3 regions of the Streptomyces sp. NPDC033270 genome follow, and region 2 is predicted to be linked to each of the others. Evidence: riboswitches for the same ligand, from Rfam matches in the RefSeq annotation. Region 2 holds a riboswitch; each other region holds the start of a gene.
The links. Region 2 has a riboswitch for S-adenosylmethionine ahead of ACZ5XZ_RS02690 (amino acid ABC transporter permease). Riboswitches for the same ligand answer to the same signal wherever they lie in the genome.
Positions count from the first base shown of each region.

Region 1: another riboswitch for S-adenosylmethionine. It lies ahead of ACZ5XZ_RS37475 (aminotransferase class V-fold PLP-dependent enzyme); the one in region 2 lies ahead of ACZ5XZ_RS02690 (amino acid ABC transporter permease).
Region 3: another riboswitch for S-adenosylmethionine. It lies ahead of thrC (threonine synthase); the one in region 2 lies ahead of ACZ5XZ_RS02690 (amino acid ABC transporter permease).

Region 1 is NZ_JBVIRA010000046.1:6,775-10,039, forward strand. It holds gene qcrB (cytochrome bc1 complex cytochrome b subunit) at 1-414, shown strand, start outside; gene trpD (anthranilate phosphoribosyltransferase) at 554-1,618, shown strand; SAM riboswitch class IV at 1,710-1,827, shown strand; gene ACZ5XZ_RS37475 (aminotransferase class V-fold PLP-dependent enzyme) at 2,008-3,265, shown strand, end outside.
Region 2 is NZ_JBVIRA010000001.1:576,347-579,611, forward strand. It holds gene ACZ5XZ_RS02685 (PIG-L family deacetylase) at 1-677, opposite strand, end outside; SAM riboswitch class IV at 996-1,104, shown strand; gene ACZ5XZ_RS02690 (amino acid ABC transporter permease) at 1,456-2,598, shown strand; gene ACZ5XZ_RS02695 (amino acid ABC transporter ATP-binding protein) at 2,595-3,265, shown strand, end outside.
Region 3 is NZ_JBVIRA010000007.1:170,928-174,192, reverse strand. It holds gene ACZ5XZ_RS13505 (MoaD/ThiS family protein) at 1-225, opposite strand, end outside; gene thrC (threonine synthase) at 279-1,571, opposite strand; SAM riboswitch class I at 1,589-1,738, opposite strand; gene ACZ5XZ_RS13495 (glucosyl-3-phosphoglycerate synthase) at 1,937-2,893, shown strand; gene ACZ5XZ_RS13490 (alpha,alpha-trehalose-phosphate synthase (UDP-forming)) at 2,942-3,265, shown strand, end outside.

The DNA.
Region 1 (3,265 bases), on a different contig from region 2:
TTCCACCTGTCGATCAACACCATCACCTGGTTCGTCCGGATCGCGTTCTTCGTCGGACCGGTGCTGGCCTTCATCGCCACCAAGCGGATCTGCCTGGGTCTGCAGCGGCGCGACAGGGACAAGGTGCTGCACGGCCGCGAGTCCGGCATCATCAAGCGCCTGCCGCACGGTGAGTTCATCGAGGTCCACGAGCCGCTCGACCAGGAGCAGCTGCACCTCCTGACGCAGCACGAGCAGCCCAAGCCGCTCGAACTGGGCCCGGAGGTCGACGAGAACGGCGTCAAGCGCAAGATCAAGCGCTCGCAGAAGCTGCGCGCCAAGCTCTCGAAGTCCTACTACGGCGAGGACAGCGTCATCGCCAAGCCCACGGTCGAGGAGTACCAGGAGATCACCAGCGGCCACGGCCACCACTGATCCCCTCGGCGCCTCGTAGCGCACCGTAGGCAGTACGCCACCCAGAGGGCCCCGTCCGGCGATCGGACGGGGCCCTCCGGCGTGCTCGCGGGTCGATAAGGTGACGTCATAAGCAGGAAACACACCAGGAGCGTGGACCATGAACGTTGTGACCCCGGCAGGCGGCGACAGCGTGGCGGCCCACACCTGGCCGGGCATCCTCAACGCCCTCCTCGACGGCCGTGACCTCAGCGCCGACGACACCGCCTGGGCGATGGACAAGATCATGCGGGGCGAGGCCGGCGACGCCCAGATCGCCGGCTTCGCGGTGGCGCTGCGGGCCAAGGGCGAGACCGTCGCCGAGATCTCCGGACTCGTGCGCACCATGTACGCGCACGCCCGACTGATCGAGGTCCCCGGCCCCAGCGTCGACATCGTCGGCACCGGCGGCGACGGCGCCAAGACCGTCAACATCTCCACGATGTCCTCGATCGTGGTGGCCGGCACCGGCGCGAAGGTCGTCAAGCACGGCAACCGCGCGGCGTCCTCGGCCAGCGGAGCCTCCGACGTGCTGGAGAAGCTCGGCGTCAATCTCGACCTCACCCCGCAGCGGGTCACCGAGGTCGCGCAGGAAGCGGGCATCACCTTCTGCTTCGCGGTGAAGTTCCACCCCGCGCTGCGGCACGTCGCCAACGCCCGGGGGCAGCTCGGCATCCGCACGACCTTCAACGTGCTGGGCCCGCTGACCAACCCCGCGAGGGTCCGCGCCCAGGCGACCGGCGTCGCCGACGCCCGGATGGCGCCGATCCTGGCCGGTGTGCTCGCCGAGCGCGGCTCCTCGGCGCTGGTCTTCCGCGGCGACGACGGCCTGGACGAGCTGACCACGACCGCGACCTCCCGAGTGTGGGTCGTGCGGGACGGCACGGTGCGCGAGGAGCGCTTCGACCCGCGGGACGTCGGCATCGACCTGGTCCCCGTCGAGGCCCTGCGCGGCGCGGACGCCTCCTACAACGCGGAGGTGGCCCGCCGGCTGCTGGACGGCGAGACCGGACCGGTACGCGACGCGGTCCTGCTGAACTCCGCGGCCGCGCTGGTCGCGCTGGAGCCGGGCGACGCCCCCCTGGCGGAGCAGATCCGCGCGGGCATCGAGAAGGCCGCCGCCTCGATCGACTCCGGCGCCGCCCGGCGGGCGCTGGAGCGGTGGGTGGCTGCAAGCAACGCATGAGCGGCAGGTGACGCAGAGTGTGACGCAGGCCCCAGTCCGTCATACGGACCGGGGCTTGCGCGTTGTTGATCGTGTGGCAAGATGCTGCGCAGGTCACGAGTGACAGCGACACAGGCCCCGGCCCGCTGTCCGGCAACCCTCCGTCCGTGGCGGGGTGCCCCGGGTGATGACCAGGCCGCAGGCAGCGAGGTCTGCGGCAAGCGCGGATCCCTCGCCAGGGATCCTGGTCCTCGAGGGAGAACTTCCGTGAACCAGCGAATGCGATAGGGCCCGACGGCCCCTTTTCCGCAGCCCTTTTCCCTTCACGCTGCGGCGCCCCGCAGTGCGCTGTGCCGCACCCTGACGCGCCCGCCCGCAGCGAATTCGCTTGTCTCTCACGGGAGTTCGCCATGTCTGTTTCCGCCGTTGCCGCCGACAGTTCCGTTTGTGCCCCGCTGCCGGTTCTGGGGCGCGATGTCCTGGTCCCGCTCGTGACCGGTGGCGAGGTCGACTACGCCGCGCTCGACTACGCCGCCAGCGCACCGGCGCTCCAGCGGGTCTGGGACGACGTGGCCGCCTACGCCCCGTACTACGGCAGCGTGCACCGCGGCGCCGGATACCTCTCCCAGCTCTCCACCGACCTCTTCGAGAACAGCCGCCGGACCATCGCCGAGTTCCTCGGCTGCCGAGCCGACGACCAGGTGGTCTTCACCCGCGCCACCACCGACTCGCTGAACCTCCTCGCCTCCGTACTCCCGCCCGACACCCGGGTGTTCGTCTTCGAGACCGAGCACCACGCCTCGCTGCTGCCCTGGGAGCAGCGCGCGGACGTCACGGTGACGTACCTCAACGCGCCGCGCACCCCGCAGCAGGCGGTGGACACCCTGGAGAAGGCGCTCGCCGAGCGCGAGCCCTACGGGCCGGCGCTGGTGTGCGTGACCGGTGCGTCCAATGTGACCGGTGAGCTGTGGCCGGTGCGGGAGCTGGCGGCCGCGGCCCACGCCCACGGCGCGCGGATCGTGCTGGACGCCGCCCAGCTCGCCCCGCACCACCCCCTCGACATCGCCGAACTGGACGTCGACTGGGTCGCCTTCTCCGGCCACAAGCTGTACGCGCCGTTCGGCGCCGGGGTGCTGGCCGGCCGCGCGGACTGGCTGCGGGACGGCGAGCCGTACCTGGCCGGCGGCGGCGCCAGCCGCAGGGTCTCCCGGCGCACCGACGGCGGCGTGGACGTCGAGTGGCACACCACCGCCGCCCGGCACGAGGCCGGCTCGCCGAACGTCATCGGCGCCTACGCGATCGCCTCCGCCTGCCAGGCGCTCACCGAAGCCGGCTTCGACACCCTGGTCGCCCGCGAGCAGGCGCTGATCGCCCGGGTACGGGAGGGCCTGGCCGAGGTGCCCGAGGTCAAGGTGCTCTCCCTCTTCGGCGACGACGCACCCAGGGTGGGCGTGCTCTCGTTCGTCGTCGACGGCTGGAACAGCTCGCACTTCGCCGCCGCGCTGTCGGCCGAGTACGGCATCGGCGTACGCGACGGCCTGTTCTGCGCGCACCCGCTCGTACGGACCCTGCTGGGCAGCGAACCGCAGGATCCCGGCGAGTGCGGCGCCCCCGAGGCGGCCCCCGGCGAGCGCGCCCTGAACGCCATCCGCGTCAGCTTCGGCGCCG
Region 2 (3,265 bases):
CAGCTCTGGGCCAGCAGTTGGGAAGGCTTCCACACCGCGTACTTCTCCTGGTCGATCTGCTCGGGGAACGCCTGCCGATCGCCGGCGAGACGGAACGCCTCGACGGCGAGGCGACCGGCCTCCTGGTGGCTGCCGTGCTGGTTGAACGGGCGCGGGTCCATGGTCACCACTTTGTGCGGGGTGGTCGCCCGGATCAGCCGGACCAGCCGCGAGAGGGTGTCCCTCGGCGGCTGCGGTGCTCGGTTCCAGATGGTCGTCGTCAGCGGGGCGGACAGTGTGTACCAGAAGTCCGGCTTGTCGAGGTAGAAGACATTGCGGATACCGGCCCGCCCGACGGCCTTGCGTTCCTCGTCCTCACGGATCATGCCGAGATCGGCGCCCTCCTGGTCGCCGGAGGCGTTCCCGCCGCCCTCGCCGCGGGTGATGGTCACCACGCCGGTGCTCAGCCCCGGGTTCTCCCCCCACTGCCCGAACGTGGCCAGGGACTGGAACTCGTCATCCGGATGGGCTCCGATGAACAGCACATCGGTGTGCGCCGGATCCGCCTTCGTGGAAGAAGAGGCCCGTGTCTCCGGCCCGCTCCCTGTCGCACACGCAGCCACGGTGAGCGCGCTACCGACCAGGCCGAGTGCACAGAACGCGGCCGGCAGGGCACGTCGAGGCTGCGATCCCGTCAAGAGCCCGTCCTTCTCTTTGGAGACGCACGATGACAGACGTGTGACGTGCGCAGTGAGGATCAGTGACAGGGGCAGCCTGCCCCGAACAGCAGGAACGGCTTCCTCCCGTCACCCAAACAGGGGCGAGCCGAGCCGCTGCTTCGGCAAGGGGAGGGAGAGCGAACCTGCTTGACGGGGTGTGACATGACATGTGGGCATGCCGCATGCCGCTGCACCCCGCCAGGGTCTCTCCCGACTCGGTTTTGTCGTTTTGTCGTCCCACGAGTCGGGCAGGCTTTGACAATCATGTCCGAGGTCTGTCTACTTACGCCGTAGATCGGTCATGAGCGTCAGCGACAAGCCCTGGCTTGCTGACCGGCAACCCTCGCACCGCGGTGGGGTGCCCCAGGTGACGACCGGACCGGAAGACCTTCGGTAAGCGCGAGGCCCGCACGGGCCGGAACAGCGATGGTGACGGAATGTACGCAGCTTTCGGGACGGCCGCATGGCGGCGCCGTGGCTGCCTGCTGCTGTGCGCGAACCGGTCGGTCGATCTGCTCCGCGTCAACAGCGCGCTGTGTACCGGCAGCTGAGCTGCACCTGCCGTGCCTTCTGCCACAACTGACGGCTGACGGTTCTCTGCGTCTCTGATGCCCACCGCCGCTGTCGCGGTGTGCGCCTTCTCCCTCCCCAGCCCCCGTTCCGCGCCTTCCTGCGCATCGTCACGAGAGCCCCTCCGGGGCCGCCGTGGCGTTGCCGCATCCGTGGTCCGGGGTGTCCGAATTCGCTGGAGCCCTTCATGAGTGAAACTCCGGGCGCTGCGGTATCCCTTGCCTCAGCGCCTCCTGTCGAGGAGACCCCCGAACCCTCCTCCGCGCCTCGTCCCGTACGCCCTTCCCAGGCCGGACCTTCCCAGGCCGGACCTTCCCAGGCCGGACCTTCCCAGGCCGGACCTTCCCAGGCCGGACCTTCCCAGGCCGGACCTTCCGAAGTCGAACGGCCGGGTGGCGACGACACCGCACCGCGGCCACCGGCGGCACAGCGGGTGCTGCCGCTGCGCAGACCAGGCCGCTGGATCGCCACGGCGATCGTGCTGGTGCTGGTCGCCCAGACAGTCCACGGACTGGTGACCAACCCCTTCTACCAGTGGGACCGCTTCCAGTACTGGTTCCTGCGCCCGACGATCCTCGACGGTCTGCTCATCACCCTCGAGGTGACGGCGTACAGCGCCGTGCTCGGTCTGCTCGGCGGCACCCTGCTCGCCCTCGGCAGGCTCTCCCGGAGCCCGGTGCTGCGGGCGGTCAGCTGGACCTACACATGGCTGTTCCGTTCGGTTCCGCTGATCGTGGTGCTGCTGTTCCTCTACAACTTCAGCGCGCTGTACAAGACGCTGAGCCTCGGGGTTCCGTTCGGTCCCGCCTTCTTCACGTTCGACGAGTCCCGGCTCGCCACCGACATCGTCGTCGCGGTGGTCGGACTCAGCCTGAACGAGGCGGCGTACGCGTCCGAAGTGGTGCGCAGTGGCATCCTCGCGGTCGACCAGGGCCAGCACGAGGCGGCATCGGCACTCGGCCTGCCGAAGGGCTACCAGTTCACGAGGATCGTCTTTCCGCAGGCCCTGCGGTCCATCACCCCGAACTACGTCAATCTGCTGATCAACCTGATCAAGAGCACCTCGCTCGTCTTCTACGTCTCGCTGCTCGATCTGTTCGGCTCGGTGCAGAGCATGGGCAGCACCTACCCCGGTGACATCGTCCCGCTGCTGCTGATCGCCACCGTCTGGTACCTGGTCCTCACGAGTGCCGTCTCCGTCGTCCAGTTCTACGTCGAGCGGTACTTCTCCCGGGGTGCGACGCGCATCCTGCCGCCGACGCCGTTGCAGAAGTTGCGGAGCGGTCTGCGCGATCTGCGGGCCCGAGCTCGGAGGGAGATAGCGATATGACCACCCAGACCACGGAGATCGCCGAGACCACCGAGACCGCCGAGATACGACCGGCCGCCGTCGAGGTCCACGACGTGCACAAGTGGTACGGGGCCCACCGGGTCCTGGACGGCGTCGAGTTGACCGTGCGGCCCGGCGAGGTCACCGTGATCCTCGGGCCGTCGGGGTCCGGCAAGTCCACGCTGCTGCGGGTGATCAACCACCTGGAGAAGCCCGAGGTCGGGTACGTCAGCGTGAACGGTGAGCCGATCGGCGTGCGCCGGCTCGGCGAGCGCGGCAAGACGGGGGTGCCCCCGACGGAAGGCCGGGGGAGGCTCAAGGAGCTGAGCGAGCGGGCCATCCTGGGCCAGCGCAGCCGGATCGGCTTCGTCTTCCAGAACTTCAACCTCTTCCCGCACCTGACCGCGCTGGACAACGTGGCTGCCGCCCCCGTGGCCACCGGGAAGCTGACCAGGCCCGAGGCCCAGGAGCTGGCCCGTGAACTGCTCGGCCGGGTGGGCCTGGCCGACAAGGTCGGTGCCTATCCACGGCAGTTGTCCGGCGGCCAGCAGCAGCGGGTCGCCATCGCACGCGCCCTCGCCCTGCGGCCAGGGGTCATCCTCTTCGACGAACCCACCTCCGCGCTCGACCCCGAACTGGTCGGCGAGGTGCTGGCCGTCATCAAGGA
Region 3 (3,265 bases), on a different contig from region 2:
CGGCGTCTCCAGGCCCTGCTCGAAGCGCACATCGTCGTCGTTGACGTAGACGTTCACGAAGCGACGCAGCTTGCCGGCGTCGTCCAGTACACGGGCCGCGATGCCCTCGTGGTTCTTCTCCAGGTCGGCGATCACCTCGGAGAGGGTCGCGCCCTCGGCGGTGACCTCGGCCTCACCACCGGTGTACGTACGGAGGATGGTGGGGATGCGGACCTTGACGCTCATGGGTTCTGCCTTCCGGACAGGGTTGGGGAGTGCGGGTTCGTAGAGCTCGGGACTCAGCCTGCCAGGCCGGCCTCTCGGAACGCGTCCAGGCTCGGGCGGATCGTGGCCGTGGGCCCGGACGTCGGCGCGACGGCGTCAAGCGTCTTGAGGCCGTCACCCGTGTTGAGCACGACGGTGGTCAGGGACGGGTCGAGCACACCGTCCTCGATCAGCTTCCTGGTGACGCCGACGGTCACCCCGCCCGCGGTCTCCGCGAAGATCCCCTCCGTCCGCGCCAGCAGCTTGATCGCGTCCACGACCTGCTCGTCGTCGACGTGCTCCACCGCACCGCCCGTATGGCGCGCGATGTCGAGCACATACGGCCCGTCGGCCGGATTGCCGATCGCCAGCGACTTGGCGATGGTGTTCGGCTTCTGCGGGCGCACGACGTCGTGCCCGGCCTTGAAGGCCGTCGACACCGGCGAGCAGCCCTCCGCCTGGGCACCGAAGATCCGGTACGGCCGGTCCTCGACCAGCCCGAGGGCGATCAGCTCCTTGAGCCCCTTGTCGATCTTCGTCAGCTGCGAGCCGGACGCGACGGGGATGACGATCTGGTCCGGGAGCCGCCAGCCCAGCTGCTCGCAGATCTCGTACGCCAGCGTCTTGGAGCCCTCGCCGTAATAGGGGCGGAGGTTGACGTTGACAAAGCCCCAGCCCTCGCCCAGCGGGTCGCCGATGAGCTCCGAGCAGAAGCGGTTGACGTCGTCGTAGTTGCCCTCGATGCCGACCAGGTCACCGCCGTAGACCGCGGCCATGACGACCTTGCCGGCCTCCAGGTCGTGCGGGATGAACACACAGGACTTGAAGCCCGCGCGGCGCGCCGCGGCGCCGACCGCGCCGGCGAGGTTGCCCGTGGAGGAGCAGGACAGCGTCGTGAAGCCGAAGGCGCGGGCGGCCTCGACGGCGATCGCGACGACCCGGTCCTTGAAGGAGTGCGTCGGGTTGCCGGAGTCGTCCTTGACGTAGAGCGCGCCGGTGACACCCAGCTCGGCGGCGAGCCGGTCGGCCTTGACGAGCTTGGTGCAGCCGGGGTTCAGATTCGGCTTGTCCGCCACATCGGTGGGGACGGGCAGCAGCGGAGCGTAGCGCCAGATGTTGTCCGGACCGGCCTCGATCTGCTTGCGCAGCGCCTCGGGGTCGCCGCTCGGCAGGTCGTAGGCGACTTCGAGCGGCCCGAAACAGGTCGCGCAGGCGAAGAGCGGGCTCAGGTCGAAGCGCTCACCGCACTCGCGGCAGGACAGGGCGACGGCGGGCCCCAGAGCGACGGTGGGGGCGATTTCGGTGACTTCGGTGCTGTACACAGCCATGGAGGCGAGGCCCTTTCTCCTCATCTTCCTCATGGCGCATCTCGCCATGAGACGGATTTGGCACCTTCCCTAGCCGGGAGCCTCGCGCGCGATGATCGCGGCGGAGACCGGCTGGAGGGTTGCCGGGGCTTCAACGGGCCGTATCCCTCTGCCCCTCTGGATGAGCGGTATGGCGCTGGGACGAAACCCAGGCGTTTGTGGCGCGGCGACCCCGACATGCGACGGTCATCCGCGTTGTTCAAGACTGTAACCGAAGGCACTGACCGTTGAGATAGTCGTCCGAACCGCGAGATGGATCACAGAATGGCCCACACTAGGGATCGCCTACCGGTCGCGGCACCGGCGGCCACCGAGGAGTCGTAGACGTGCTGGAAGAGGTGGAGCGCTGGCTGAGCAGCCGCTCCTGGTCCGCCGCGGACCGTCCGCTGGAGCAGTTGCTGGAGGCCAAGCGCCAGACGGGCCGTACGGTCAGCGTCGTGCTGCCCGCGCTCGACGAGGAGGCCACGGTCGGCGCGATCGTGGCCGCGATCCGCGCCGAGCTGATGTGCGACGCCGTCCCCCTGGTCGACGAGCTGGTGGTGCTGGACTCCGGATCCACCGACCGCACCGCCGAGGTCGCCGCCGCGGCCGGCGCCCGGGTCGTCCACCGCGACACCGTCCTGCCCCGGCTGCCCGCGCTGCCCGGCAAGGGCGAGGTCCTGTGGCGCTCCCTCCTGGTCACCACCGGCGACATCATCTGCTTCGTCGACGCCGACCTGCGGGAGTTCTCCGCCACCTTCGTCTCCGGGATCGTCGGCCCCCTGCTGACCGACCCCGACATCCACTTCGTCAAGGCGATGTACGACCGCCCCCTGGAGGCCGGGGGGCACCCGGGCGAGCAGGGCGGACGGGTCACCGAGCTGGTCGCCCGCCCGCTGCTGAACCTCCACTGGCCGCAGCTGGCCGGCTTCGTCCAGCCCCTGGGCGGCGAGTACGCGGCCCGGCGCTCCCTCCTGGAGCGCCTGCCCTTCCCGGTCGGCTACGGCGTCGAGCTCGGCCTGCTCGTCGACGCCCTGCACACCGTCGGCCTCGACGCCCTCGCCCAGGTGGACGTCGGCGTGCGCAAGCACCGCCACCAGGGCGGCCAGGCCCTCGGCCGGATGGCGGCCGCCATCTACCGCACCGCCCAGCTCCGCCTCGCCCGAGGCCACCTGGTGCGCCCCCGGCTCACCCAATTCGACCGCGGCGAGGAGGGCTTCGTGGCGCGCACCACGGACGTGGACACCGAGGAGCGGCCGCCCATGGCCGAAATCCCCGAGTACGCGGCGCGGCGGGCGGCCTGACCCGTGTCCGTACGTTTGCGCGGTTCTGCGGCGGGTTAATGTCGCGACATGGTCTCCGAGCGCAGTGCGGTCCGGGCAGGTGCCGAGGTTCTCGTCGCGTCCAATCGCGGGCCGGTGTCATACGCCGTGGGCGACGACGGGGCGCTGAGCGCCAAGCGGGGCGGGGGCGGGCTGGTGTCCGGGCTGTCGGCCATCGGCCCCGGCACCGACGCGGTGTGGGTGTGCGCGGCGCTCGGTGACGGGGACCGGGAGGCCGTACGCCGGACCGGGGGCGCCCTGGCCCCCGAGGACACCGGCGGACAGCGCGTCCGCATGCTGGACATCCCGTCCCAGGTGCACGCCGACGCCTACAACGGCATCGCGAACTCGGTG